4 regions of the Mesorhizobium sp. M1004 genome follow, and region 1 is predicted to be linked to each of the others. Evidence: predicted binding sites of a transcription regulator. Region 1 holds the regulator's gene; each other region holds the start of a gene.
What was found. The regulator LexA, encoded in region 1, represses DNA repair genes until DNA is damaged. The targets are predictions, from matches to a motif close to TGTTCNNNNTGTGTTCNG.
Positions count from the first base shown of each region.

Region 2: NKH54_RS09860 (PA0069 family radical SAM protein) is a predicted target of LexA. The motif match lies at 5,306-5,323, and genes of this name have one in related genera.
Region 3: recA (recombinase RecA) is a predicted target of LexA. The motif match lies at 1,434-1,451, and genes of this name have one in related genera.
Region 4: NKH54_RS05005 (putative DNA modification/repair radical SAM protein) is a predicted target of LexA. The motif match lies at 4,113-4,130, and genes of this name have one in related genera.

Region 1 covers NZ_JAMYNB010000005.1:101,072-108,442, forward strand. The annotation lists gene NKH54_RS12010 (hormone-sensitive lipase) at 1-763, opposite strand, end outside; gene NKH54_RS12015 (AMP-binding protein) at 924-2,549, shown strand; gene kynA (tryptophan 2,3-dioxygenase) at 2,546-3,382, shown strand; gene kynU (kynureninase) at 3,488-4,732, opposite strand; gene NKH54_RS12030 (GntR family transcriptional regulator) at 4,901-5,665, shown strand; gene lexA (transcriptional repressor LexA) at 5,869-6,651, shown strand; gene NKH54_RS12040 (ComEC/Rec2 family competence protein) at 6,645-7,371, opposite strand, start outside.
Region 2 covers NZ_JAMYNB010000004.1:105,531-112,901, reverse strand. The annotation lists gene NKH54_RS09890 (AtpZ/AtpI family protein) at 266-658, shown strand; gene NKH54_RS09885 (F0F1 ATP synthase subunit A) at 724-1,482, shown strand; gene NKH54_RS09880 (F0F1 ATP synthase subunit C) at 1,551-1,775, shown strand; gene NKH54_RS09875 (F0F1 ATP synthase subunit B) at 1,868-2,467, shown strand; gene NKH54_RS09870 (F0F1 ATP synthase subunit B) at 2,478-2,969, shown strand; gene rnhB (ribonuclease HII) at 3,224-3,922, opposite strand; gene NKH54_RS09860 (PA0069 family radical SAM protein) at 4,077-5,231, opposite strand; gene NKH54_RS09855 (glycosyltransferase) at 5,382-5,885, shown strand; gene NKH54_RS09850 (hypothetical protein) at 6,138-7,112, shown strand; gene NKH54_RS09845 (GFA family protein) at 7,102-7,371, opposite strand, start outside.
Region 3 covers NZ_JAMYNB010000008.1:93,010-100,380, reverse strand. The annotation lists gene NKH54_RS17990 (pseudouridine-5'-phosphate glycosidase) at 1-212, opposite strand, end outside; gene NKH54_RS17985 (carbohydrate kinase family protein) at 283-1,227, opposite strand; gene recA (recombinase RecA) at 1,510-2,613, shown strand; gene alaS (alanine--tRNA ligase) at 2,885-5,551, shown strand; gene NKH54_RS17970 (demethoxyubiquinone hydroxylase family protein) at 5,664-6,248, opposite strand; gene NKH54_RS17965 (glutathione S-transferase family protein) at 6,263-6,877, opposite strand; gene NKH54_RS17960 (NADP-dependent isocitrate dehydrogenase) at 6,888-7,371, opposite strand, start outside.
Region 4 covers NZ_JAMYNB010000002.1:152,473-159,843, forward strand. The annotation lists gene NKH54_RS04985 (WD40 repeat domain-containing protein) at 1-599, shown strand, start outside; gene NKH54_RS04990 (hypothetical protein) at 601-1,053, opposite strand; gene NKH54_RS04995 (aspartate aminotransferase family protein) at 1,209-2,591, shown strand; gene NKH54_RS05000 (glutamine synthetase family protein) at 2,627-4,012, shown strand; gene NKH54_RS05005 (putative DNA modification/repair radical SAM protein) at 4,132-5,367, shown strand; gene NKH54_RS05010 (UdgX family uracil-DNA binding protein) at 5,370-6,839, shown strand; gene NKH54_RS05015 (glycerate kinase type-2 family protein) at 7,116-7,371, opposite strand, start outside.

The DNA.
Region 1 (7,371 bases):
GGTCCGGCTCGACCACTGTGCTGGTCGTGGCGCCGAGGCCGATCCAGATGTTGGCAAGCAGCGCATTCTGGCGCAGGAACTCCGCCCGCTCGCCGCCGCCGGCCCAGCAGGTGATGCGCGCGCCCTGCATGGGGCGCAGCAGAACCGGGCTTTCGGCCAGTGCTTCCGCTTCATCGATGGCCAGTGTCGCGTTCATCCCCGTCCGCATGATCGGCCGCAGATCATGAACCCCGGAGATCGAGACGACATTGCGTATGCGGCCGGCCACATCGGCGGCCAGAGGCGTCGTTGTCGTCACCATCCTGGAGGCGAGATGGCCGCCGGCGGAATGCCCGGTCAGGATCACCGGCCCGCCGACCATCGTCGCCGCCTTGCCGATCGCCGCCGCGATTTCCCTGACGATGCCGGAAATGCGTATGTCGGGACAAAGCGTGTAAGTCGGCATTGCCACGGCAAAGCCATTGGCAACCGCGCCGTTGGCCAGATGCGACCATGGCTTGTTGTCGAACGCCTTCCAGTAACCGCCATGGATGAAGACGACGAGCCCTTTGGGCATGACATCGGGAAGGAACAGATCGAGCCTGTTGCGCGGGCTGTCGCCATAGGCGATGTCGAGCTTGGCCCGACCGGACGCCGACATTGTGTCGCGAAAAGCCTGTGCCGGTGTGTCCCACGCGGCCGGCCAGCGATTGCTGCCGGCAATGTTGTCGCCGTTGGCGTAGGCATTGTCCCAATCGGCAACACGATGTTGGAGCATCTGCATCCCTCCCGGATGGCTTCAGTTCAGTCGACAGGAATGGCCGCCGAACAGGGCGGCGTCAATCCTGCGACCTAAAAACATTTTAGGCTTGAAACAAATTTCGACTGGTGCGATCCTGCGCCTTGTTCAGCCATGGGCGCGAGGCAGACAGGGGCAGCCGAAAATGCTTGGGCCATCAGCGCATATCGACACATTCACGCGCGACAACCTGCCGCCGCCGGAGCAATGGCCGGAGTTTTTGCTCGACGGCTTCGACTATCCCGACCACATAAATGCCGCCGTCGAATTGACCGACAGGCTGGTCGAAAAAGGGTTCGGCGACCACACCGCGCTGATCGGCAATGGCCGCCGCCGCACCTACAAGGAACTGTCCGACTGGACCAACAGGCTCGCCCATGCCCTGGTCGAGAATTATGGCGTCAAGCCGGGCAACCGGGTGCTGATCCGCTCGGCCAACAATCCGGCCATGGTCGCCTGCTGGCTGGCCGCCACCAAGGTTGGCGCGGTGGTCGTCAACACCATGCCGATGCTGCGCGCCGGCGAACTCGCCAAGATCGTCGACAAGGCGGAAATCACGGTTGCGCTTTGCGATACAAGGCTGATGGACGAGATGACCGCCTGCGCCAAGGGCAGTGCGTATCTCAAGCAGGTCATTGGCTTCGACGGCACGGCCAACCATGACGCGGAACTCGACCGCGCCGCCCTCGACAAGCCGGTCACCTTCACTGCCGTCAACACCGGCCGCGACGATGTCGCCCTGCTCGGCTTCACCTCCGGCACCACCGGCGTGCCGAAGGCGACGATGCATTTCCACCGCGACCTGCTGATCATCGCCGACGCCTATGCCCGCGAAATCCTGGAGGTGACGCCCGACGACATCTTTGTCGGCTCCCCGCCCCTTGCCTTTACCTTCGGTCTTGGCGGGCTCGCCATCTTCCCGCTGCGTTTCGGCGCCGCGGCGACGCTGCTGGAACAGGCGACGCCACCCAACATGATCCACATCATCGAGACCTACAAAGCGACCATTTCCTTCACCGCTCCAACCGCCTATCGGGCCATGCTCAAGGCCATGGATCAAGGCGCTGACCTGTCCTCGCTGCGCGTCGCGGTTTCGGCGGGCGAGACGCTGCCGGCGCCTGTCTTCGAGGAATGGACTGAGAAGACCGGCAAGCCGATTCTCGATGGGATCGGCGCCACCGAGATGCTGCATATCTTCATCTCCAACCGCTTCGACGACATGAAGCCGGCCTCCACCGGCAAACCCGTCGGCGGCTATCAGGCACGCATCGTCGATGACGAGATGCGGGAGCTGCCGCGCGGCTCTACTGGCCGGCTGGCGGTGCGCGGCCCGACCGGCTGCCGCTACATGGCCGATGCCAGGCAAAAGGACTATGTCCGCGATGGCTGGAATCTCACCGGCGATACGTTCACGCAGGACGAGGATGGCTTCTTCCACTTCGCCGCGCGTTCCGACGACATGATCGTCAGCGCCGGCTACAACATCGCCGGCCCCGAGGTCGAAGCAGCGCTGCTCTCGCATCCCGACGTCGCCGAATGCGCGGTGACCGGCGCCGAGGACGGTGAACGCGGCCAGATCGTCGAGGCGCATATCGTGCTTGTGCAAGGTGTTTCGCCGGACGCATTGACCGTCAAACGCCTGCAGGACCACGTCAAGGCAACGATCGCGCCCTACAAATATCCGCGTTCGGTGAAGTTCATCGACGCCTTGCCCAAAACCCAGACCGGCAAGATCCAGCGCTTCCGGTTGCGCGCGGAGAAGATCAATTGATTAAGCCGAACGATCCGGCGTCCGATGGCGCGCAGATGTCGTTCAAGGAGCGGATGTCCTACAGCGACTATCTGCAGCTGGACAAGGTGCTCGATGCGCAGGCGCCGCTGTCTTCTGCCCATGACGAGATGCTGTTCATCATCCAGCATCAGACATCCGAATTGTGGATGAAACTGGCCCTCCACGAGATCGGCGCCGCGATCCGCTCGATCCGCGCCGACCGCCTCGAACCGAGCTTCAAGATGCTGTCTCGCGTCGCGCGCATCTTCGAGCAGCTCAACAATGCCTGGGACGTGCTGCGCACGATGACGCCAAGCGAATACACCGAGTTTCGCGACGCGCTCGGCCAATCCTCGGGCTTCCAGTCCTGGCAATACCGCGCCATCGAGTTCATGGCCGGCAACCGCAACCTTGCCATGCTCGGGCCGCACAAGCACCGGCCCGACCTTACGGACAGGCTGGAAGCCATCCTGGCCACGCCGTCGCTCTATGACGAGGCGCTTCTGCTTTTGGCGCGCAATGGCTTCGACATCGGCGCCGACGCCAGTCGCACGGACTGGCGCGAGACGCGCGTCGAGAACGAAGAAGTGCTGGCTGCCTGGCAAACCGTCTACCGCGACCCGCAGCGCTACTGGATGCTCTACGAACTGGCCGAGAAGCTGGTCGACTTCGAGGATTATTTCCGCCGCTGGCGCTTCAACCACGTCACCACGGTCGAGCGCATCATCGGCTTGAAGCGCGGCACGGGCGGCACCTCAGGCGCCTCCTATCTGAAGAAGATGCTGGAGGTCGTGCTGTTTCCGGAGCTCTGGACGGTCCGCACCCGACTCTAGAGCATTTCACCGTTTAACGGAAACGGCGAAATGCTCTAGCTCTTTGATTGACGCAATTTCGGACGGAAAACCGCTTCACACTTTTCCTGAAATTGCTCTAGTTTCTCACGTAACCGCGGTCTTCACCGCGAAGCGGGCGTCCTGCCAGGCGCCGGTGCGCAGAATATCCTCCAGGACTTCGACCGCCTGCCAGACATCGCCATATCCGACATAGAGCGGCGTGAAGCCGAAACGGATGGTCGACGGCGCCCGGAAATCGCCGATCACGCCGCGCTCGATCAGCGCGCGCATCACCTGATAGCCATGCGGATGGAGGAACGACACCTGGCTGCCGCGCTGGCTGCCGTCGCGAGGACTTTCCAGTTCAAGCCCGTAGGCGCCGCATCTGGCTTCGACGAGCTGGATAAACAGGTCGGTCAGCGCGATGCTTTTTCTGCGCACCGCCGCCATATCGATGTCGTTCCAGATATCGAGCGCGCCCTTGAGCGCCCGCATCGACAGCACCGGCTGCGTTCCGCACAGGAAGCGGCGAATGCCGCTGCCGACGGCAAAGCCCTGCTCGAAGGCAAAGGGCCGCGCATGGCCCCACCAGCCGCTGAGCGGCTGGTGGGCATCGTCATGGTGGCGCTCGGCCGCGTAGATGAAGGCTGGCGAGCCCGGGCCGCCATTGAGGTATTTGTAGGTGCAGCCGACGGCGAAATCGGCATTGGCACGGTCGAGTTCGACCGGCAAGGCGCCGGCGGTGTGGCAGAGATCCCAGATGATCAGCGCGCCGGCGTCATGTGCCTTGCGCGTCAGCGCCGGCATGTCGCGCAACTGGCCGGATTTGTAGTTGACGTGGTTGACCAGGATGACGGCAACGCTGTCGTCGATCAGCTCCTCGATTGCGGCCGCGTCGACGCCCTCCAGCCGCAGCCGCGTTCTCGGCCGGGTCGAGGCGACGCCTTCGGCCATGTAGAGGTCGGTCGGGAAACTGTCGCCCTCGGCAACGATGACCGACCGATCCGGCCGCATGCCGAGCGCTGCGTGCAGCAGCTTGTAGATGTTGATCGAGGTTGTGTCGCAGACCACCGTCTGCCCGTCAGCCGCGCCGATCAGTCGTCCGAGCTGATCTCCCAGTTCCACCGGCATGTTGAACCAGCCGGCCGTGTTCCAGGCGCGAATGAGGTCGTGCGCCCATTCCTGCGTGGCGGCCTGCTGCAATTCGCTGAAGACGGCTGGTGACGCGGCACCCAGGGAATTGCCGTCGAGATAAATCACGCCTTGCGGCAAGACAAAGCGTTCGCGCATGGAGCGCAGCGGATCGGCGGCATCCATTGCTTCGATTGCAGCGAGATCGGGTGTCATCATGATTCGGCGCCCCTCCATGGACAAACGCGCGCGGCGGAGCCTGCCCGCCCAAACATGCCGGCGATCTTGAGGGGTCGCCCTTGAACTGTCAAACATTATATATAATTCACCCATTGAAAGGCTTTGATATATAATGCTCAGTCGAGCGTTTATGTCTGATGGATCACGATGCTGGATGACGAGCAGACCTCGAAGACGGAAGTGGCCTATCGCCTGCTCAGGCGCGATATTCTTGCGACCCGGCTGGCGCCTGCCGCGCCGTTGAAGCTGAGCACGCTGCGCAACACCTACGGCATCGGCTGGACGCCGTTGCGCGAGGCGCTGTCGCGGCTGGAGGCGGAACGGCTTGTGACCGCCATCAGCAACCGCGGGTTTGCGGTCGCTCCCGCCTCTCGGGCGGAGCTCGAGGATTTGGCGCGTGCGCGGCTGGTGGTCGAACTGCCCCTGCTGGTGGAATCGATCGAGAAGGGCGACCGTGAGTGGGAAGACGCGGTCGTTGCCGCCCACTATCGTCTCTCACGGTGCGGGTCTGTTCTCGACGATCCATCGGATGATGCGGTCGACGCGTGGTACGAAAAACACGATGCCTTCCATGCGGCGCTGCTCAGTGCCGCGACATCCAGCTGGCTGCTGCGCTTCAATGCGACGATTTCCGACCAATTGCATCGCCATCACCGCTTTCTGGGTCTGGCCCCGACGCTGCGCGCCGCCGCCGGCCGCACGGATGGACACCGGAAGGCCGTGGCGGCCCTGCGCGACGCCGTGGCGATCGAACACCATACCGCCCTGATGGAAGCGGCCCTCGATCGCGACGTCGAACGTGCGAAAACTCTGATGACCGCTCACATCGGCTACACGCTGCAGGTCTATGCCCAGAGCGAACCCGGCGCGGATGCTGCGCAGCCCCGTCCGAAAAGGAAGCGGCGGTCGTAGCCGACGCGCAGGGCACTTTGGCTTCGTTTCACCCGTTGCCGGAAAATGGGCGCAGGCGGCGCTCGCAGCGCCGAACGTTACGCTGAACAAAACGTCAACACATTCATTAAACTTTAAAAGGTTGCGGAACACAACTGGAACAGATAGTGTTTGTTCTGGGTTTGTTTTTTCTGATTCTGATTTCAGAACCCTTGGGGGCCGCGATGCTGACGCGCAAACAACATGAGCTTCTGATGTTCATCCATGAACGCCTGAAGGAGAGCGGAATCCCGCCGTCCTTCGACGAGATGAAGGAAGCGCTCGACCTCGCCTCCAAGTCCGGCATCCACCGCCTGATCACGGCGCTTGAGGAGCGCGGTTTCATTCGCCGGCTGCCGAACCGGGCGCGCGCGCTGGAAGTGCTGCGGCTGCCCGACTCGATCGCACCAGGCCTCAATGCGGCGAGGAAGTTTTCGCCGAGCGTGATTCAGGGCAGTCTTGGTCAAACCGGCCAAGGGCAAGGCGGCCAAGGACAAGGCGCGATGGGCCAAGGCGGTCTCGGCCGCCAGATCAAGCCGGGCTCGCCGTCGCGTTCGATGTCGGCCGGCAATGACGATGCCGTTTCCGCGATTTCAATCCCGGTTATGGGACGCATCGCCGCCGGCGTGCCGATCGACGCCATCCAGCATCAGACCCATTCGATCTCGGTGCCGCCCGATATGATCATGGGCGGCGAACACTACGCGCTCGAGGTCAAGGGCGATTCGATGATCGAGGCCGGCATTTTCGATGGCGACACGGTCATCATCCGCAATGCCGACACAGCCAGCCCCGGCGAGATCGTGGTGGCGTTGGTCGACGATGAGGAAGCGACCCTGAAACGCTTCCGCCGCAAGGGCGCCTCGATCGCCCTGGAAGCCGCCAACCCGGCCTACGAGACCCGCATTTTTGGACCGGACAGGGTGAAGGTGCAGGGCAAGCTTGTCGGATTGATCCGGCGCTACTGAGCCGGCTTGGGTTTGTATTTTTCACGCTGGTTGTAAGGCGGCAGGCCGCGCGCTTCGCGGGAGAAGCGGCGTTGCTCGTGCCAGGGGCGATACGGCTTGTCGACAGCGAAGCGGATGGTTGGCGCTGCAGCTGCCGATTGCGGATCGAAGAAGACGGCGGCGCTGCCGTCGCGGGCCAGCTGTTTCTTCGTCACGACCAGCACCAGCGGGTCGCGGCACGGATTGTAGGCGGTGGCGTCATCGATGACGATCAGGCTCGCGAAGGCACAGGCCGGCCGCGCCGTCTTGCGGTCTTTCGCAAGCGCTACAATGGCTCCGGAAGGGTGCCGGGCGATACAGAGATCGCCCATGCAATAGAAGGGCGACCCGGGCGGCAGATCGAGCGGATCGAGATCGAACCGCGTATCTGTTGCCTCGAAAATCTCGGGCGGGATAATGGTTTCGGCCCGCAGCGCCCGTTTCCAATTGTCCGTGGTGAATTCGTTGGAGCGTTCGCGGTTGAGGGCGAGTTCGCCGCCACCTATCGGCATGGCCACCAGATGTGCGTCCTCGGATATGAGCACGTCGGGCGTAAGCACCTGCGGCACCGTCAACAGGCCGGCCAGCGCGAAAAGCACGGCCGCCAGCCTGAGCCAGGTGGTGGCCATGGTGGCGATGACGAGGGCGACCGCCACCAACAGCACCGAGCGGATGGAGATCAGCCCGACGGCGTCGACCGGC
Region 2 (7,371 bases), on a different contig from region 1:
GCCCTTCGGCTTGCCTGTCGCAAACGAACCGCAAAGGCCCTGGAAGCCGAAATCGGACAACGGTCGCCGGACGGATTCGGGGCATGTGCCGACCCGATAGTGCCGGGCACGATGTCGCACCTCGCCAAGTGATTGATTCCAATAGAAAAAATACATGGCTTTGAAGTCCCGCCCGTGGCTTGACGGGCGCAAACCCTCTAACTATGTTGCCGGCGACTTTAGAAGCGGACGGACGGTGACGGTCTGACCGGGCAGGGGGGTTACGATGGCCGACAAGAACGGGCCAGACGGAACCGGAGAAACCGGCCGCGGCAGCAAGCACGAGGCCGACATCCGCGACGAAGATCTCGAACGCCGCCGGCGTGAGCTTGGAGCATCGCTTGCGACAAGACGGCCGGATCAGCTCGAGGGGAATGACGGCGCGAAGGCGACGGCCGGATATGGCCAGGCGCTCAAGCTGTCCAGCGAGTTCATCGCCGGGATAGTGGTGGGTGTGGGCCTTGGCTGGTTTCTGGATCGCGTGGCGGGAACCTCGCCATGGGGTCTGGTCGTCGGCTTGTTGCTGGGCTTTGGCGCCGGCGTGCTCAATGTCCTGCGTTCGTCAGGTGTTGTGGCGGAATTCGGAAAAAGCGAGAAGTCGCACGATCCGAAAGAATGAAATGGCGCGCCGCCAATGGCGCACAAGGACACTTAAGGCCGCTCGCGGTTTTGACGGGGATGTAAATGGCTGCTGACAAGGTCGATCCGATCCACCAGTTCCATATCGTCAAGCTGATTCCGATCAATATCGGCGGCTATGACCTGTCCTTCACCAATTCGGCTCTGTTCATGGTCGCGACCGTGCTCGTCGCATCGGCGTTTCTGTACCTCTCGACCTCCAGCCGCAGCCTTGTTCCCGGGCGCCTGCAGTCGGTTTCGGAAATGGGCTATGAGTTCGTCTCCAACATGCTGCGCGACGCCGCCGGAACGCAGGGCATGAAGTTCTTCCCCTTCGTGTTCTCGCTGTTCATGTTCGTGCTGGTCGCCAACCTGCTTGGCCTTTTCCCTTACTTCTTCACCGTCACCAGCCACATCATCGTCACCTTCGGCCTCGCAGCCCTGGTGATCGGAACCGTCGTTGTCTACGGCTTCACGAAGCACGGTCTGGGCTTCCTCAAGCTCTTCGTGCCGCACGGCGTTCCGGTGTTCCTGTTACCGCTGGTGGTGCTGATCGAGGTGATCTCCTTCGTGTCGCGCCCGGTCAGCCTCTCGGTTCGTCTGTTCGCCAACATGCTGGCCGGCCACATCACCCTGAAGGTGTTTTCGGGCTTCGTCGTCAGCCTGAGCGCGCTCGGCGCCGTCGGCGTTGCCGGTTCGGTGTTGCCGCTGGCCATGGCAGTCGCGCTGACCGCGCTGGAATTGCTGGTCGCTTTCCTGCAGGCCTACGTCTTTGCGGTGCTGACCTGCATGTATCTGAACGACGCCCTGCATCCCGGGCACTGACCTTAGAATTTCCGGCATCTTTCGCCGGATGGAATTGCAACGGAATTACAGATCCAAAGGAGTTCAAAATGGACGCAGAAGCAGCAAAGTACATCGGCGCCGGTATCGCTTGCCTGGGCATGGGCGGCGCGGGCATTGGCCTCGGCAACATCTTCGGCAGCTACCTGGCGGGCGCCCTGCGCAATCCGTCGGCCGCCGATGGCCAGTTCGGCCGCCTGATTTTCGGCTTCGCCGTGACCGAAGCTCTGGGCATTTTCTCGCTTCTCATCGCGCTTCTCGCCCTGTTCGGCTGAGCCCCTGTTCGGCCAATTATCGGTCGGACGAGCATTGGGAAGAATTGGCTGGCCGCATTCCTGCGGCCATGCCTGATATGAGGGGATAGTCCATGTTCGTGACATCTGCGTTTGCGCAAGAGTCCGCACCCGCCGCTGAAGGCGCCCACACCGGTACGGAAGGCGACACGCATTCCGGCACCGGCGTGCCTGCCGAGGCGCACGGCACGTTCCCGCCATTCGATCCGGCGACGTTTCCGTCCCAGCTTCTGTGGCTGGCGATCACGTTCGGGCTGTTCTATTTGTTCCTGAAGAAGGTGGTGATGCCGCGCCTTGGCGGCATCATCGACGTCCGCAGCGATCGCATCACGCAGGACCTCGACCAGGCCGCCAAGCTGAAGGGCGAGGCCGACGCCGCCGTTGCCGCTTACGAGCAGGAACTGGCGGAAGCCAAGGCCAAGGCCAACGCGATCGGCCAGCAGGCCAACGACGCTGCCAAGGCTGAAGCCGAGGCTGCCCGCAAGAAGGTCGAGGCCGCCCTCGACAAGAAGCTCGGCGAGGCCGAGGCCAGCATTGCTTCCATCAAGGCCAACGCCATGAAGGAAGTCGGCATGATTGCCGAGGACACCGCTTCAGCCATCGTCGATGCGCTTGTCGGCGGCAAGACGAGCAAGGCCGAGATCTCGGCTGCGGTCAAATCCGTGGCCCGGTGAGGAGCACATCATGGACGCCACATCTCTCGCAACGCTTTGGGCAACGGTTGCCCTCGTCATTTTCCTCGGCGTTGCCGTTTACATCAAGGTGCCAGGCCTGATCGCCAAGTCGCTCGACGCCCGTGCGACCAAGATCAGCGACGAGCTTGCGGAAGCCCGCCGGTTGCGCGAAGAGGCCCAGCAACTGCTCGGCCAATACCAGAAGAAGCGCAAGGAAGCCGAGCAGGAGGCCGCAGCCATCGTCGCTGCCGCCAAGCGCGAGGCCGACATGCTTGCCGCCGAGGCGCACAAGAAGACCGAAGACTATGTCACCCGTCGCACTGCGCTTGCCGAGCAGAAGATCGGCCAGGCCGAGCGCGAAGCCGTCGCCGAAGTGCGCGCCAGCGCCGTCGACATCGCCGTCGAGGCGGCCCGCACGCTGCTTGCCGGCAAGATCGACGCCAAGGCCGGCGCCGACCTGTTCAAGTCCGCGCTGCAGGACGTGAAGGCCAGGCTGAACTGAGCGGGGTTAACTCGCTGACATCAAGCCGCCCGGGCAACCTGGCGGCTTTTTTGTTGAGCGGCGACGGAGATTGGCGAAGGCGGTGGTGCGCCTGATCTCCCCCTCGAGGGCCCTCGAGGGGGGGATGTCGCCAAAGGCGACAGAGGGGGTCCGTTCGACCAGGCGCGACGCTCTTTCTGCGACCAAGAAGGGCTAGCACTTCACGCGCGCGACCCCCTCTGGCCTGCCGGCCATCTCCCCCTCAAGGGGGGAGATTAGCTGTCCAACCCGACAAACCCTTCTTCTTCCACCACCTCAACCCCACCCAGCCTGAACGGCGCGAATGATGCCCGGTGCAGCCTTGCCACCGGCCCATGCGCTTCGATCGCGGTGCGGTGCCGCACGGTGGCGTAGCCCATATGGACCTCGAACCCGTAGCGCTCGTGATGGCTGCCGCAGCCGCACATCATGCGGTCGCGCATCACCTTGGCGACGATCGAGGCGGCGGCGATCGATTGCGAGCGCTGGTCGCCCTTGATCAGCGCGCGGCCTTCGCAGAGGAGGCCCGGCGGCACATCGCGGCCATCGGCCAGCGCCAGCTTCGCCTGGATCGGCAGGCCGGCAAGGGCGCGGCGCATGGCTTCCAGGCTGGCCTTGAGGATGTTGCTGCCGTCAATGCCTTCGGCGCTGACCGAGGCCATCGACACGCCGAGCGCTGACCCCAGGATTTTCAGGAACAGCGCCTCGCGCTGCAAATGGTTGAGCCGTTTGGAATCGTCGAGCCCGTCGGGAATGTTGGCGGGATCGAGGATCACGGCCGCCGCCACCACCGGCCCGGCCAGCGGACCGCGGCCGGCCTCGTCCATGCCTGCCACCGGCCACAGGCCTTCCGCCATCGCCTTCGTCTCGAAGGAGAAGTCGGGCTTTTCGACGATTTCGAAAAGAAGCGGAGAATCGGAACGTGCGCGAGCCATGTTGCGGCGAGGTTCGCATCGGCTCCGATTCTCCGCAAGTCCCTCCAAGGTCGAGTGGGGCAAGACCGGGAGGGCACCGTCTGCAGGCCGGGGGACAGGCCGGACGGGATTCTTGGGTCGCCTGACAGCCACGAGGGCAGGGCAGGCGCTACTCTCAGAGCAGCATCAGCTGCTCGGTCGCCTTGGCGGCGGCGACAAACTGGTCGGTTCGGAGCGTGCGCCGCTCGGCGTTGAGGCCGAGCCGCTTGGCCGTGATCTCGAAGCGCCGGCCGATCTGCCAGGCATAGGGGCCGGCGCCTTTCATCCGCTTGCCCCATTCCGAATCATAGTCCTTGCCGTCGCGCATCGAACGGATCAGCGACATCACGTGCCGATAGCGGTCGGGATAATGGCGCAGCAGCCAGTCCTTGAAGATCGGCGCCACCTCGAGCGGCAGGCGCAGGATGACATAGCCGGCCTCGCGGGCGCCTGCGGCGCGTGCCGAATCGAGGATGCGCTCCATCTCCTGGTCGGTCAGGCCGGGAATGATCGGCGCCACCATGACAGAGGCCGGAATGCCGGCATCGGAAAGCTGCCGGATCGCCTCAAGCCGCTTGGTCGGCGTCGACGCGCGTGGCTCCATGGTGCGCGCCAGCATGCGGTCCATCGTTGTCACCGACAGCGCCACCTTGGCCAAGCCCCGTTCGGCCATGCGCGACAAGATGTCGATGTCGCGCGTCACCAGATGGGATTTGGTGACGATGCCGACCGGATGGCCGCGCGCCTCCAGCACTTCGAGGATCTCGCGCATAATCCGGTATTGTTTCTCGATCGGCTGGTAGGGATCGGTGTTGGTGCCGATCGCGATGGTGCGCGGCTGATAGCCATCCTTCGACAGTTCCTTGTCGAGCAGCCGCGCCGCATCCGGCTTGGCAAACAGCTTCGCTTCGAAATCCAGCCCCGGCGACAGGCCCATGAAGGAATGCGTCGGCCGGGCGAAACAATAGACGCAGCCATGCTCGCAGCCGCGATAGGGGTTGATCGAGCGGTCGAAGGAAATGTCGGGCGATTCGTTGCGGGTGATGATGGTGCGCGGCTTCTCGACCTGCACTTCGGTCTTGAACGGCGGCAATTCCTCCAGCGAATTCCAGCCGTCGTCGAACACATCCCGGCTGACCGGCTCGAACCGGCCGGACGGGTTGATGCCCGCGGAACGGCCGCGGTTGCGATCCGGACGGACGCGCATGCCGCTCTGTTCGATCATCGCATTGGCCATCTCGGCTCGCCCTGCTCCGAAAGCAGCAATGTCCGCACGCACGATATGTTCCATTTTGGCCCTTTCCCAAGGACTGTCGGCTGGCTGTCGAATCGCTCTGTTCATGAAAATAATCCTATTTCGCTGATGAGAACAAAGCAAGAACTTTTTCGTTGGGCCATGCAAAACTGGCGCTGCGCCGGGCTTTCCGCTATTCGGCTAAAAATGCTCAGCGTTCTCATCGAAACCCGGGATGACGAAGAAGGCCTTGCCCGCACGCTCGCCTCGTTGATCGGCGGCGCGGTCGAGGGCGTGGTGCGCGATGTCATCGTCTGCGACACCGGCTCGACCGACCAGACGCATCGGGTTGCCGATCATGCCGGCTGCCACTTCGTGGCCGGCGGCATTGCCGCGGGAATCAGGCAGGCGAAGGGTGACTGGCTGCTGTTTCTGGAACCCGGCGCAAGGCTGGCGGAGGGCTGGATCGACGACGTTGTCGCTCACACGGCGCGGCAAACCATGCCGGCGCGCTTTTCCCGTGCGCGCGGCAGCCGCACGCCGTTCCTGTCACGGGTGTTTTCGGGCAACCGGGCGCTGGCCGAAGGGCTGGTCATCAGCAAGCGCCAGGCCGCTGCCCTGTCGAAGAACGCGCACAGCGCCGAAGCCCTTGCGCGCGGTCTCGCCACCAGGCGGCTCGACGCCGAAATCTGGCTGGCGCCGAAGAAGTGATCTTTCTCCCTTTTCCCGTTCCCAGGGAGAAGGGTGCCCGAAGGGCGGATGAGGGGCAGCGTCGGCGTCTCATCCGCATTGGCACGGTCGCAGCACCATCCCTCTTTTTCGCCGCAAAAAGCTATTGTGCATTGCACAAAAGCTGACGCGGGATTAGCATTCCGTTGATGCGGGATATCGGGGTTTGGGTAGTGCCGGAGCGGTAAGCAAGCGCCGCGTCGTCGTTGCTGCCGTTCATATCTGAGGACCCCGATGAACCTTTCGTCCCCTGACAAATCCGGCGCCCCCAGTCTGGAAGCCATTGCCCGCAACGGCAGCCTGCTCCGCCGCATTGCGGTGCGTATCCCGACCTATCTGTCCGACCTGCGCGAAAATCCCGCATGGCTGCCGATGTTCGTGCTTGCCCGCACCATGCCGGCGCGCAAGCTGCACTGGCTTGGCGCCAAAGCCGCGCGCCCCGCGCAGAGTGCCGGAGCGACGATGTTCAGGGGCGTCGACCTCAAGTCGATCGTCGCGGCGCTGCGCACCGATGGCCTGTTCTCCGGACTGGTCCTTCCGCAGGCAATCCACGAAGAGATCGCCAGCTTTGCTCAGAGCACGCCGTGCTTCGGCAATTTCGACCGCCGGCTCGAATTCATGCCCGGAGAACACGCAGAAGCCGAGAAGCGGTTCGGCCGCTCTTTGCTCAGCGGACACTATTTCGAGCGCATCCTCGGCTGCAAGGCGGCACTCGCCATCCAGAACGACCCGCTGCTGCTCGACATCGCCCAGCACTATCTGGGCGGGCAGGCAAAGCTGATCACCACGCGTGTCTGGTGGAGCTTTCCGACCGGCGAGGCTTCCGACGCCGACAAGAACCTTGCCTCGCTCGGCAAATATCATTTCGATCTCGACGACTGGCGGATGCTGAAATTCTTCTTCTATCTGAAACCCTGCGATGCCGGCACCGGTCCGCATGTCTATGTCAAAGGCAGCCACAACAGGCGCAGTCTCAAGCACCAGCTGACGCTGCTGGTCGGCCATCCGGCGCAAGACGTGCTCAAGGTCTATGGCGAGGACAGCCCGGTCACGCTGACCGGCGAGGCCGGGCTCGGCTTCGTCGAGGACCCGTTCGGCTTCCACATGGGCACCGTGCCGTCCACCACGCCACGGCTGATGATGGAGGTCGGCTTCGGCGTCTCGCCGCCCTCGCGCCGCCGCTTCCACGGCGAGCCGGTCATCCGCTGACGCCGGAGCGGATCTCGACCGGCATCCAGCGCGCTTGCCGCCGGGCAATGCGACCCTCTTTGTTCTCGGCATCATAGTCCATTGGGACCGGCTCGCGGTTGAACCGCGGCCGGTCATCCAGCGCATTGACGATGACGATCGCTCTCGGTTCGCCGTCGGTGGTCACAGCAGCGACATAGACGCCGCAGTCCCGGCAGATGAGATAATCGGCGGTGCGCAATCCGAACCGGTATCGGTGCAGCCGGGCCTCGTCCTCGAC
Region 3 (7,371 bases), on a different contig from region 1:
ATGCGGCCGGCGACCACGGCGATCGTCGCCGGCACCGCGCCATTGTCCAGGATTATCTTTTCGACATTGGCGGCCATGGCGCCATTGTGGGGGTAAGGCATGCCATGGGTGATGATGGTGCTCTCCAGCGCCACGACCGGGCGGCCAGCGGCGAGCGCCTCGGCCACGGGCGCGTGGAGGTCGATCAAGGGGCGGGCGCTTTGCGGTGTCATGATGGTCTCCGATCCGGAGATCCGCGCGTCCGCTTGGACGTCGCGCTCCGGCAATGGCAATTGGCCGCCCTCATGCCATTTCCTGCGCGTCGGGCACAAGAGCCAGTGCCTCGGTGAAGGTCGCGGCGGTGAAGGCCGGCACGGCATCCGAACTTTCGATGGCGAGCGTCGCCGCGGCAACGCCTTCGCGGAGGGCCTGGCGCAATGCCAGGCCGCGCAGCAGGGCAGCGATGGTGGCGCCGGCCAGCGCGTCGCCGGCGCCGGTGACGTCGGCGACTTTTCTCGGCGCCGGCGGCAGGATAGAGAAGGCGCCGGCTTCGTCGAATCCCAGCACCGGCCCGTCGCCCGCCGTCACCACGCCACTGGTGAGGCCGCTGCAGCGCAGTCCGTCGACGGTCTCGCGCTCGGTGGCATTGGCATCGACGCCGGCCAGCACCATGGCCTCGCGCCGGTTCATGAAGACCTGCGCGAGTTCCTTCAGCACCGGTATCAGCCGCACCACCTTGGCCGGCGAAATGGCAATGGCGAACACCGGCTTGCCGGCGGCGACCCCCACCAGCCGCTCCAGCGCCGTTGATGGCAGATTGGCGTCGCAGAGCACCGCATCCGCCTCGGCGACCACCTCGCGCACCTTGGAGCGGCGGATCTGCTTGGGGAACGCCAAATCGTAGAGCGCCATGTCGGCAAAGCCGGTGATCAGCTCGCCATCCCTGTCGATCAGCGCGGTGTAGCTCGGCGTCGTGCGGTCGAGGAAAACCGCCGACAGGTCGGCAATGCCGGAGTCGGCGATGGCGCGCGCAACCGTCTCGGCCGAGGCATCGCCGCCGCGCACCGACAAAAGCGAGGCCGAGACGCCGCGCCGCACCAGGCTGCGCAGCGCGTTGAAGACGCCGCCGCCGACATCCTCGCGCATCGTGCCGGGGTTGGACGCCGCGGGCACGTACGTGCCCGACACCTGGCCGCGGCGATCGATATGGGCGCCGCCCACCGCCAGTATCTTTGCTGATTTCACCATGCCGGCGATATGACCTTTGTTATTCGAGCCACACAAGCGCTACGCTGTGCGGCGGAGCTTCGCAGGCAAGCCGGCGATTCGGCCGATCGAAACAGCCGGCGCGTCTGGCCCAATGGTGGATACATCCGGAAACGAAACCATGAGACAAAAAAAGAACAAATCCGGATAAAGATTGCTTTTCAGATATTTGACCCCTCTTGCCAAACGAGAACAAAAGTAGTACAAAATGGGCAGGGATTACGGATTGTCCGGCCTTCATTGACGACCAAGGGGTGATGTATCATGGCTCAGAATTCTTTGCGGCTTGTAGAGGACAAAGCGGTGGACAAATCAAAGGCTCTGGACGCGGCGCTGTCGCAAATCGAGCGCGCCTTCGGCAAGGGCTCGATCATGCGGCTTGGCGCCAACGAGCAGGTCGTCGAGATCGAAACCGTGCCGACCGGATCGCTGGGCCTCGACATCGCGCTTGGCGTCGGCGGCCTGCCGCGCGGCCGCATCGTCGAGATCTACGGGCCGGAAAGCTCGGGCAAGACGACACTGGCGCTGCACACAGTTGCCGAAGCCCAGAAGAAAGGCGGTATCTGCGCCTTCGTCGATGCCGAGCACGCACTCGATCCGGTCTATGCCCGCAAGCTCGGCGTCGATCTGGAAAACCTCTTGATCTCGCAGCCGGACACCGGCGAGCAGGCGCTGGAAATATGCGACACGCTGGTGCGTTCAGGCGCCATCGACGTGCTGGTCGTCGATTCGGTGGCGGCGCTGACGCCGCGCGCCGAAATCGAAGGCGAGATGGGCGATTCTCTGCCCGGTCTCCAGGCGCGTCTGATGAGCCAGGCGCTGCGCAAGCTGACCGCCTCGATCTCGCGCTCCAACACCATGGTCATCTTCATCAACCAGATCCGCATGAAGATCGGCGTCATGTTCGGTTCGCCCGAAACCACGACCGGCGGCAACGCGCTGAAATTCTACGCTTCGGTGCGCCTCGACATCCGCCGCATCGGCTCGGTCAAGGACCGCGACGAGGTCGTCGGCAACCAGACCCGGGTCAAGGTGGTCAAGAACAAGCTGGCGCCGCCCTTCAAGGTGGTCGAGTTCGACATCATGTATGGCGAGGGCGTCTCCAAGACCGGCGAACTGGTCGACCTCGGCGTCAAGGCCGGCGTGGTCGAGAAGTCGGGCGCCTGGTTCTCCTACAATTCGCAGCGTCTCGGCCAAGGTCGCGAAAACGCCAAACTGTTCCTGCGCGACAATCCCGACACGGCGCGTGAGATCGAACTGGCACTCAGGCAGAATGCCGGGCTGATCGCCGAGAAGTTTCTCGAAAATGGCGGCCCCGAGCGCGGTGAAAGCGACGACGGCTTCGAGGAAGAATCCGGCGCCATGTAGGGTACGGCCAGAGTTCGGCCATAAATCCGGTCTATTATCCGATGCTTAAGTAACCGAGTTCTTTAGTATTGCGTTTCAAACCGCCGGCCTTCGCGCCGGCGGTTTTCGTTTTTGGGCAGCGTGAAGCCGGCTTGGCAGTTGCCGGGATGGCCCAATTCCGTGTTTCTGGACAGGGTGGGGCGTGCCCGCTAAAAGGCCAAGTCAATCTTCTAAAAAGCAGAGACCAGTGTCCGCCGGCCGTGCCGGCGGTTTTCGCGAAAAGGCAGCAGTCATGAGTGGCGTGAACGAGATCCGGTCGACATTCCTCGACTATTTCCGCAAGGAGGGCCACGAGGTCGTGGCCTCGAGCCCGCTGGTGCCGCGCAACGACCCGACGCTGATGTTCACCAATGCCGGCATGGTGCAGTTCAAGAACGTCTTCACCGGCCTGGAGAAGCGGTCCTATTCGCGCGCCACCACTGCGCAGAAAAGCGTGCGCGCCGGCGGCAAGCACAACGACCTCGACAATGTCGGCTACACCGCGCGCCATCTGACCTTCTTCGAAATGCTCGGCAATTTCTCCTTCGGCGACTATTTCAAGGAGCGCGCCATCGAGCTGGCCTGGAACCTGATCACCAAGGAGTTCGGGCTGAACAAGGACAAGCTGCTGGTCACCGTCTATCACACCGATGACGAGGCGGCCGGCTTCTGGAAGAAGATCGCCGGTTTCTCCGACGACCGCATCATCCGCATCCCGACCTCCGACAATTTCTGGGCGATGGGCGACACCGGACCGTGCGGGCCGTGCTCGGAAATCTTCATCGACCGTGGCGAGCACATCTGGGGCGGCCCTCCCGGCAGCCCGGAGGAGGACGGCGACCGCTTCCTTGAATTCTGGAACCTGGTGTTCATGCAATATGAGCAGGTCACCAAGGAAGAGCGCATCGACCTGCCGCGGCCGTCGATCGACACCGGCATGGGCCTGGAGCGCATGGCGTCCATCCTGCAAGGGGTGGAGAGCGTCTTCGAGACCGACCTGTTCCGCCACCTGATCGATGCGGCGTCATCGGCGCTCGGGCAGCGCCCGGACAAGGAGACGGTCGCCTCCTTCCGCGTCATTGCCGACCATCTGCGCTCGTCCTCCTTCCTGGTTGCCGATGGCGTGCTGCCGTCGAACGAAGGCCGCGGCTATGTGCTGCGCCGCATCATGCGCCGCGCCATGCGCCATGCGCAGTTGCTCGGCGCCAAGGAGCCGTTGATGTGGAAGCTGGTGCCGGCGCTGGTGCGTGAGATGGGCCAGGCCTATCCCGAACTGCTGCGCGGCGAACAGCTGATTACCGAGACGCTGAAGCTCGAGGAGACACGCTTCCGCAAGACGCTGCTGCGTGGCCTCGGCCTGCTCTCGGAGGCCACGGAGACGCTTCATGCCGGTGACATGCTGGACGGCGAGACCGCCTTCAAGCTCTACGACACTTATGGCTTCCCGCTTGATCTGACGCAGGACGCGCTGCGCCAGCGCAGCATCTCAGTCGACCTTGCCGGCTTCACCCATGCGATGGAGCAGCAGAAGGCCGAAGCGCGCAAGCATTGGGCTGGCTCCGGCGACGCGGCCACCGAGACCATCTGGTTTTCTGTACGCGAGAAGGCCGGCGCCACCGAATTCCTCGGCTACGAGACCGAACAGGCGGAAGGCCTCATCCAGGCACTGGTCAAGGACGGCAAGACCGTCGATAGCGCCGGCAAGGGCGACGTGGTGGCGGTGGTCGTCAACCAGACGCCGTTCTATGGCGAGTCCGGCGGCCAGATGGGCGACACCGGTATCATCTCCGGCGAAGGTTTCTCGATCGAGGTTTCCGACACGCAGAAAAAGGCCGACGGCCTGTTCGTGCATCTGGGCAAGGTGACGAACGGCACGGTCAAGCCAGGTGCAGCCGTCGAGCTGAAGGTTGACCATGCGCGCCGCACCCGGCTGCGTGCCAATCATTCGGCAACGCATCTGATCCACGAGGCGCTGCGCGAGGTGCTGGGCACCCATGTCGCGCAGAAGGGCTCGCTGGTCGCGCCCGAGCGCCTGCGCTTCGACATCTCGCATAACAAGCCGATCTCGGCCGAAGATCTCGAAGAGGTCGAGCGCATGGCCAACGAAATCGTCGTCCAGAACAGCCCGGTGACGACGCGGCTGATGTCGGTCGATGACGCCATTGCCGAGGGCGCCATGGCGCTGTTCGGCGAGAAATATGGTGACGAGGTGCGTGTCGTTTCGATGGGCACCGGCGTGCATGGCGCCAAGGCCAACCGGCCCTATTCGGTCGAGCTCTGCGGTGGCACCCATGTCCGGGCGACCGGCGATATTGGTCTGGTCCGTGTCGTCTCCGACAGCGCGGTCGCCGCCGGCGTGCGCCGCATCGAGGCGCTGACCGGCGAAGCCGCACGAAAATATCTCGACGAGCAGGACAGGCGCCTGAAGGCGACGGCGGCTGTGTTGAAGATTTCGCCGGCCGACGTGCCGGCGCGTGTCGAGGCGCTGCTCGAGGAACGCAAGAAGCTCGAGAAGGAACTGAGCGAAGCCCGCAAGAAACTCGCGCTGGGCGGTGGTGCCGCGGCCGATGTTCCGGCCACCACCGAAACCGTCGCCGGTATCGGCTTCCTCGGCAAAGCGGTTTCCGGCGTGTCGCCGAAGGATTTGAAGCCGCTGGCCGATGCCGGCAAGACTTCCCTCGGCTCAGGCGTCGTCGTCTTCGTCGGTGCGGGCGAAGACAACAAGGCAAGCGTCGTGGTCGCAGTGACGGACGATCTCGTCGGCCGCTTCAGCGCTGTCGATCTTGTGCGCGTTGCCTCGGCCGCATTGGGCGGGCAGGGCGGTGGCGGACGGCCCGACATGGCGCAAGCCGGCGGCCCGGACGCCTCGAAGGCCAATGATGCGATCGCCGCGGTGAGGGCGGCGCTGGAGGCAGCCTGAAAGCCACCCTATGTCGTATCTGGTTTGTGTGCGGCTTTCCGGCCTTCGCCGCCGTGCTTGCCATTCTGTGGCTGATAGTGGCAAGCCGGCAATCAGCTCTTAGACGGTCCGTCTAGCTAGTTCTTTTCGCCGCCTTCAGGGCGCGCGTCATTCTGCTGGAATCGCCCCAGGTGGACAGCCAGATCAGCACGTCCGTGGCGATCGAAATCAGCGACCGTAAAAAGTTCAGCGCCGGGCCGGGCGATTTCAGCTGCTCTTCGGCGTGATGGAGATGGGCGAGCTCTTCCTCGCGGATCGCCAGGATGATGCCGTGCAAGTCGTGGTCGCGATTGGCGAGGAAAAACAGCTGATCGTCCAGATGGCGATGCACCGCCGCTTCAACCGCCGCCGTGCAGGCCCAGGTGCCTTGCGGACCGAGCAGGGCGGTGACAAAACCCAGCACCCAGCCACCCCAGCTCCAGAACTGCATCACCCGGCACGGTCGCGACCGCCGCGCCGGCATGGCGGCGCGGAACGCAGCGCAATGCGTGCGCTCGTGCCCAAGCATCTCCGACAAGGATGGCACGCAATCCGGCCATAAGCGCCTGGCGACAAGAATCTGCGCCGAATATATCCTGATCGCACCAAACTCACCGGCGTGGTTGACCCTGACAATTCTGGCGACGGTGAGCGCGTCCTGGCGAGATGGGTCAGCCATGGCCCGAACCCATATCAGCCCGCCGCCAGGCTCGGACGTTTTGCGATGCCCTCCCACCAGGCCTGGATGTCGGCGAACGCCGCAAGCAGCTTTTGCCCGTCGGCGACCTTGACGAAATAGGCGATGATGGATGCCGCATGCAGGTCGGCCAGCGTCAGATGGTCCCCGAGCAGCCACGGCCCGGGAGGCTTGAGTGCGGTGAGCACCCGCAGCACCGTTTCCGCCTGGCGCAGCCCGTTAGCGACCAGTGCCTCGTCTGGCGCTTCCTTCTCAAGCCGCTCGACGGCGACGTCCCAGACCATCGATCTGTAGGCATAGGCGTCGAGCATGCCGATGATCTGGTTCATCGTTGCGCGGGTGCGGGCGTCTTTTGGCTGCAGTGCCGGGCCGTCGAACGCCTCGTCGACATAGCGGGCGATTGCGCTGGTTTCGAACAGGCGAAACCCGCCGTGCTCGAAGGCCGGAATGCGGCCGAAAGGGTGATGCTCGAAGTACCAGGCGGGAGTGCCCTCGGCGGCAAAGACATCGACCGGCACAAGGTCGTAGTCGATGCCTTTTTCCGCCAGCACGAGGCGGACGATGCGCACATAGACGCTGTAGTCCGCCCCGTAGACGACCGGCTTGGCCATGGCTGCCGGCTTACGCCATCGCCTTCTGCAAATTCTCGTCGATCTTGTCGAGGAAGCCGGTGGTCGACAGCCATGGTTGGTCGGGACCGATCAAGAGCGACAGGTCCTTGGTCATGAAGCCGCTCTCAACCGTCTGGATGCAGACCTTCTCCAGCGTGTCGGCAAATCGCTTCAACTCGGCATTATCGTCGAGCTTGGCGCGGTGGGCGAGGCCGCGCGTCCAGGCGAAGATCGAGGCGATCGAATTGGTCGAGGTTTCCTCGCCCTTCTGGTGCTGGCGATAGTGGCGCGTCACGGTGCCGTGCGCGGCCTCCGCTTCCACCGTCTTGCCGTCCGGCGTCATCAGCACGGAGGTCATCAGGCCAAGCGAGCCAAAACCTTGCGCCACCGTGTCGGACTGGACGTCGCCGTCATAATTCTTGCAGGCCCAGACGTAGCCGCCAGACCATTTCAGGGCGGAGGCCACCATGTCGTCGATCAGCCGGTGCTCGTAC
Region 4 (7,371 bases), on a different contig from region 1:
TCGAGGGGCTGGCCTTCTCCCCCAAGGGCATACGCTTCGGCGTCGCCCGCTACAATGGCGCGACGCTGCATTTCCCGGCCGCCGACGGCAAGCCGGTGGAGCTGGAATGGGCCGGTGCCCATACCGGCGTCACCTTCTCGCCGGATGGCGCCTTCCTCGTCACCACCATGCAGGAAAACGCGCTGCATGGCTGGAAGCTCGCCGACGGCAAGCACATGCGCATGACCGGCTATCCCGGCAAGGTCAAAAGCCTGTCGTGGAGCGTGAAGGGCAAATGGCTGGCGAGTTCCGGCGCGCCGGCGGCGATCGTCTGGCCGTTTTCGGGCAAGGACGGCCCGATGGGCAAGGCGCCGCTGGAGCTCGGCACGCGCGGCAACGCCATGGTGACATCGGTTGCCTGCCATCCGAGCCAGGATGTCGTCGCCGTCGGCTATGATGACGGCATGGTCATGGCGGTGCGCTTTACCGATGCCAAAGAGGTGCTGTTGCGCCGCCCGGGCAAGGGCGCCATCACCGCGATGATGTGGGATAAGGAAGAGCGCCGGGTCGCCTTCGGCAGTGCCGCCGGCGACTGCGGCGTCATCGATATCTCGGCGTGACCTATTCGGCTCCGCACGACACCTTGCCGGTCAATTCTTTCGGCTTGCCGTCCTGTTCCGTGTCGGCGGCGTTGTCGTAGACGGCAAGCGTGTACCGGCCGTCATAGACGCCCTCGTCACTGGTCTTGGTCAGGATCGTCAGTTCGACAGAGTTGAATTTATCTCCGAGCTGATGCTCGTGGTAGACGTTCAGCCGCAACTCCTTGTCGTCCAGCCAGTACTGGGTGAGGTCGGAATCCTCGAAGACGGTCTTGCGCAGACTGTCGCCTTCCGGCCGGCCAAGTATCTCGAGATCGCCGCGAAAATTGAAGGTCGGGCCGCCCATACCTCTGGTGACCCCGGCGCCGACCTCGAATTGCACCGCTTTGTCATCGACGGAACACCAGACGCCGCCCGATGCGGAAGCCGCAGCGGCCGACAAGAGTAGCGCAATAGCGCAGATGATCGTCCGCATTTTTCTCCCCAAACCACAGACCCGATCGCATTGGCGCCCGACTGCGCCGGAAGGTCAAGTCTGCCGAACTTGCTGCTGACCCAATGCAGGGCACCAACACGGCCAATTGCGGTTGCCGTCGCCAATTGGGTAGTGTGCCGGCCGAGAGGGATTTCATGCACAGCACGAACAGTTCAAAAGCATCCATCGGCGGTATCAGCCGTGACCGCATCGCTGCATTGCGGACAAGCGAGGCGAACACCTTCCGCAAGGCGCGGCCGAAATCGCAGGCCAAGGTCGGTAACGGCCTGCCAGGCTTCTTCGGCGGTGTGCCGATGCACTGGATGAACGACTGGCCGACGCCATTCCCGATCCTGGTCGAAAGCGCCAAGGGCGCCGCCATCACGGATATCGACGGCAACAGGCTGGACGATTTCTGCCTCGGTGACACCGGCTCGATGTTCGGCCATTCGCCGCCGCCGGTGGCGCGCGCCATCCGCCGCCAGGCCGGGCGCGGCCTGACCTATATGCTGCCTTCGGAAGATGCGCTGGCCATCGGGCCGCTGCTCACACAGCGTTTCGGTCTGCCGTTCTGGCAGATCGCCACCACCGCCACCGACGCCAACCGCTTCGCGCTGCGCGTCGCCCGCGCCGTCACCGGCCGCGAAAAGATACTGGTCTTCAACGGCTGCTATCACGGCTCGGTCGACGAGACGATGGTCCGGATGGTCGACGGCAAGCCCGTGAATCGGCCGGGGCTGGCGGGTGAGTTTCGCGACCTGACCAAGACGGCGAAGGTCATTGAATTCAACGATGTCGCCGCGCTGCAAGCAGCGCTCAAGGACAAGGATGTCGCCTGCGTCATTGCTGAGCCGGTGCTGACCAATTCCTGCATGGTGCTGCCCGATCCGGGTTTTCACGACGCCTTGCGCAAACTGACGCGCGCGGCCGGAACGCTGCTTCTGATAGACGAGACGCACACGATTTCGACTGGACCCGGCGGCTACACCAGGAAATTCGGGCTGCAGCCCGACCTGTTCGTGCTGGGCAAGCCGATCGCCGGCGGCGTGCCGGCAAGCGTGTGGGGCATGAGCGACGAGGCCGCCTCGCGCTATGCCGACTACAATCGAACCAAGGAGCCGGGCTATTCCGGCATGGGCACGACGCTGTCGGCGAACCCGCTGCAGTTCGCAGCCATGCGCGCAACGCTCGAAGAGGTGATGACGCAGGAGAATTATGCCCGGATGGATCGCCTCGCCCTGCGGCTCGATGCCGGGCTGACCGGCGTCATCGATCGCTACAATCTGCCCTGGCATGTCGCCCGCGTCGGCGCCCGCGTCGAGTTCATCTGCGCCCCTGGCCCGCTCAGGAACGGCGCCGAAGCCGAGACTGCCCATGCGCCGGAGCTTGAGGCGGCTATCCATGTCGCGCTGGTCAACCAGGGCGTGCTGATCGCGCCCTTTCACAACATGATGCTGATCTCACCGGCCACCACCGGCGCCCAGGTCAACCGGCTGGTCACCGCCTTCGCCACGGTTGCGGCAAGGCTGACGGCATGAGACAAGCTGCCAAGCCAAACTCGAGTACACTAATCATGACTTCACCTTCGGGCTCGACGCCCGCCGAGGCGCAAGCCTTTCTCGACGCCCATCCCGAAATCGAAGCCTTCGACATCGTCTTGACCGACGCCAACGGGGTCGGCCGCGGCAAGATCGTGCGCCGGCATGAGCTGAAAAGCATCTTCGAGGGCGGCCGCCACATGCCGATCTCGATCCTCGGCCTCGACATCACCGGGGAGGATGTGCACGAAACCGGGCTGATCTGGACGACTGGAGACGGCGATCTCAGGGCATGGCCGATCCCCGGCACGCTGGTGCCGCTTTACGGCACGAACCCGCCGCGCGGCCAGTTGCTGATGGCGATGTACCATCTCGAGGGACAGCCTATGTCGTCGGACCCACGGCTGGCGCTGGCCAGGCAGGTCGACATCTTGGCGGCCAAGGGCCTCTATCCCGCCGGCGCCTTCGAACTCGAATTTTTCCTGCTTGCCAATGAGCGTGACGCCGACGGCAAGGTAAAGCCGGCGGACGCCGTGCTCGACGGCCGCCGCTCGGCCAAGACGGAAGTCTATTCCGTCGACCATCTGCACGGCATGGAGCCGCTGTTTTCCGACATCTATGCCGCGGCTAAGGCGCAAGGCATTCCGGCCGAAACGGTGATTTCCGAATACGCGCCCGGCCAGTACGAGCTGACGCTGAATTACCGCAAGGATGTCATGCGGGCGGCCGACGACCTCGTCATGTTGAAGCGGCTGGTGCGGGCGCAGGCGCGCCGCCATGGTGTCACCGCCTGCTTCATGGCCAAGCCGATCGAAAAATACGCCGGCTCCGGCATGCATTTCCATGTTTCGTTGCAGGACAAGAACGGCCGCAACGTTTTTGCCGAGGCTGGCGGCGAAAGCTGGTCGCTGCCGCTGCTGCAGGGGCTCGGCGGGCTGATCCAGACCATGGCCGAATCGATGCTGGTGTTTGCGCCGCACGCCAATTCCTGGCGGCGCTTCGTCTCGCAGTCCTATGCGCCGGTGGCGCCGACCTGGGGCGTCAACAACCGTTCGGTGGCGCTGCGCATCCCGGCGGGCGACGCCAAAAACCGGCGCATCGAGCACCGGCCGTCGGGTGTCGACGCCAATCCCTACCTGATCGCGGCAACGGTGCTGGCCGGCATCATCAAGGGTCTGGACGAAGGCCTCGACCCCGGCCCCGAAACCACTGGGAATGGCTATGAAGCCGCCGTCACGCGCACGACCATGCCGGTCGACTGGCGCGCCGCGATCGAGGCGGCGCGGGCCTCGAGCTTCCTGAAAGAGGCGCTTGGCGAGGATCTGCATCGCACCTTCGTGGCGATCAAGCAGTCGGAGTATCTGCGCGTCGCCCGCACCGTCAGCGAGCTGGATTACCACCTCTACCTCCATGAGGTCTGAGAGACCGCCTGGAACTCGGGCAGTCGTCCTGCTAGCCCGACGATCAGGCGGCGATTACTTTTTCGCCGCCTGCATCAAATGAGGTGGCGCTGCAGCCTTCAAGAACATATCATGAACGGATGAGCGCACCCACCGTCCGTGAAAAGCTGGCAATCCTGTCTGACGCCGCCAAATACGATGCTTCTTGCGCCTCGTCCGGCTCGGCGAAGAAGGATTCGCTCCAATCCGGCGGTATCGGCTCCACAGAAGGCATGGGCATCTGCCATTCCTACGCGCCGGATGGCCGCTGCATTTCGCTCCTGAAAATCCTGCTCACCAATTTCTGCATTTACGATTGCAGCTACTGCATCAACCGCTCGTCATCGAATGTGCGCCGCGCCCGCTTTAGCATCGACGAGGTGGTGAAGCTGACCATGGACTTTTATCGGCGCAACTACATCGAAGGCCTGTTCCTGTCCTCCGGCGTCATCCGTTCGCCCGACGAGACCATGGCCGAGATGGTGGAGGTGGCGCGGCGGCTGCGGCTGGACGAAAAATTCTCCGGCTATATTCATCTGAAGACCATTCCGGAAAGCTCGGCCGAACTGGTCGAGCAGGCCGGGCTCTACGCCGATCGGCTGTCTATCAACGTCGAACTGCCGACCGATGAGGGCGTCAAGAAACTGGCGCCGGAGAAGAAGCCGGAAACGATCCGGCTTTCCATGGCGAACCTGCGCCGGAAGATGGAGGAAAAGGCCGAGCCGACGCTGAGGACCAAGAAGCGCGAACGCTTTGCGCCCGGAGGTCAGTCGACGCAAATTATTGTCGGCGCCGACAAAACATCCGACGACGGCATTTTGCACACCAGCGCGCGGCTCTATGGCAGCTATCACCTGCGGCGCGTCTATTATTCCGCCTTCAGCCCAATCCCGGATTCGTCATCGTCGCTGCCGCTGCAAAAACCGCCGCTGATGCGCGAGCACCGGCTCTATCAGGCCGACTGGCTGATGCGTTTCTACGGCTTTTCGCAGCCGGAAATCCTCGCCGGCAGCAGCGACGGCATGCTCGATCTCGCCATTGACCCCAAGCTCGCCTGGGCTTTGCGCAATCGGGCGAGGTTTCCCGTCGACATCAACCGCGCCGACCGCGAAGCGCTGCTGCGGGTTCCGGGTCTGGGCACCAAGGTGGTGGCGAAGATCCTTGAAACCCGCCGCCACCGACGCATGCGGCTGGAAGATGTCGGACGGATCTGCCATTCGATCGCCAAGCTGAGGCCCTTCATCATCGCCGAAGGCTGGTCGCCGGGCGGACTCACCGACAAGACAGGCCTGCGCGACACGATCGTAAAGTCCTGCGAACAACTGTCGCTGTTTTGACCATGCAGCCGGCTCAGCTCGACCTTGCCCGATACACTGTCCGGCTAGCGAGCCAGACCGATTTCGCCGGTTGGCGCGATGCGGCACGGCGTCTGGCGCTGAATGAGGTCCGACCTGAGGATATTAGTTGGGGTGTCGGGTCCGACGCCAATGATCCTCAAGATGCCTTGCCGGCGGTGCCAGAGGGCGCGCAGCTTACCGTCCCGCGCGAGTTCATCGCCCATGCCGAAACCGCCTTCTGCCACTCCGACCCCGGCCGGTTTGCCTTTCTCTACTGGATGCTTTGGCGCCTGCGCACCGAGCCGAAACTGCTGGCGATCGCATCCGATCCCGACACCAGGCGGCTCGAAGCCATGGAAAAGGCGGTGCGGCGCGACAGCCATAAGATGCATGCCTTCGTACGCTTCCGGAAGATCGGCGACGGCGAGAACGAGCGCTACGTCGCCTGGTTCGAGCCGGAGCATTTCATTGTCGAGCGCAACGCGGATTTCTTCGTCCGGCGGTTCACCGGCATGCGCTGGACCATCCTGACGCCCTATGCCTCCGCCGACTGGAACGGCGAAAGGCTGGCGATCGGGCCGGGTGCGGCCAAGGGCGATGCACCCGATCAGGACGACACCGAGGCGTTGTGGCTGACCTATTTCGAAAACATCTTCAACCCGGCGCGGCTCAAGGTGAAGGCGATGCAGAAGGAGATGCCGAAGAAATATTGGCGGAACCTTCCCGAGGCCTCGCTCATTCCAGATCTGATCGCAGGAGCGGACGAGGCCGCCAGGGATATGATTGCCAGACTGCCGACAACGCCGGCGCCGCACCACGCCAAGCTGCAGGCAAGACATTGGCCGAAGCCCGAGCCGGCCGAGGCGCCGGATGAAGACGATGCCAAGACGATTTCCGATTTGCGCGAGGCTGCAAAGGGTTGTCGTCGCTGCCCGCTCTGGCGCGACGCGACACAGACCGTGTTCGGCGAGGGGCCGGATGACGCCAAAGTGGTCTTCGTCGGCGAACAACCTGGCGATCAGGAAGATCTCGCCGGCAAACCTTTTGTCGGGCCAGCGGGCAAAGTGTTCGATGCGATTCTCGATGACGCAGGCGTCGACCGGCAAAAAGTCTACGTCACCAACGCCGTCAAGCACTTCAAGTTCGAGCCGCGCGGCAAGCGCCGCATCCACTCGAAGCCAAATACCGGCGAAGTCCAGGCCTGCCGCTGGTGGATCGGCCGGGAGCTTGAGCTGATCAAGCCGGACCTCGCCGTGGCGCTTGGGGCAACGGCGGCGTTGTCGCTGCTGGGCAAGGCCATTGCCGTGACGAAAATGCGCGGCCAGTTGATCGAACGCGAGGATGGCTTGCGCGTGTTCATCACCATCCACCCCTCCTTTATTCTGCGTATTCATGAGCCCGCGGACAAGGAGGCAGAGCGCGAGCGGTTTCTCAGGGATATGAGAGAGGTGAAGCGGCTGATGGGGTCGTGAGATGAGCGAAAGCCTCAGCGACATCGTCATCCGCGGGCGGAGCAAGGAGTGAAGCGACGCAGCGCAGACCCGAGGATTCATGCCGCGACGTTTGGACGCTGCTACGGTGCAGAATTCTGCTCCGCTGCGCTCGACGGCTAACATCACGGAATGGACCCGGGGCTTCGCGACGGAGCTTCGCTCCTGCTTCGCCCAGGGATGACGAAGCTGAGTGGCTTCAGCCAATCACCTACGGTCGTGAAGCCAACGTTGGAAACTTCGGCCGCCACGGCCGAATTAACTGATTAGGATTGCCCTCAGATCATTCACATTCGTACCCGTCGGCCCTGGCACGAACAGATCGCCGATCGCGTTGAACGCCGTCCAGGCATTGTTGCCGGCCAGCATCGCCTTGGCGTCGATGCCGGCGGCACGCATGCGCGAGACAGTTGAGCCATCGGCAAAGGCGCCGGCATTGTCTTCAGAGCCATCGATGCCGTCGGTATCGGCGGCCAATGCATGAATACCTTCCGCGCCGCTGATACCGATGGCA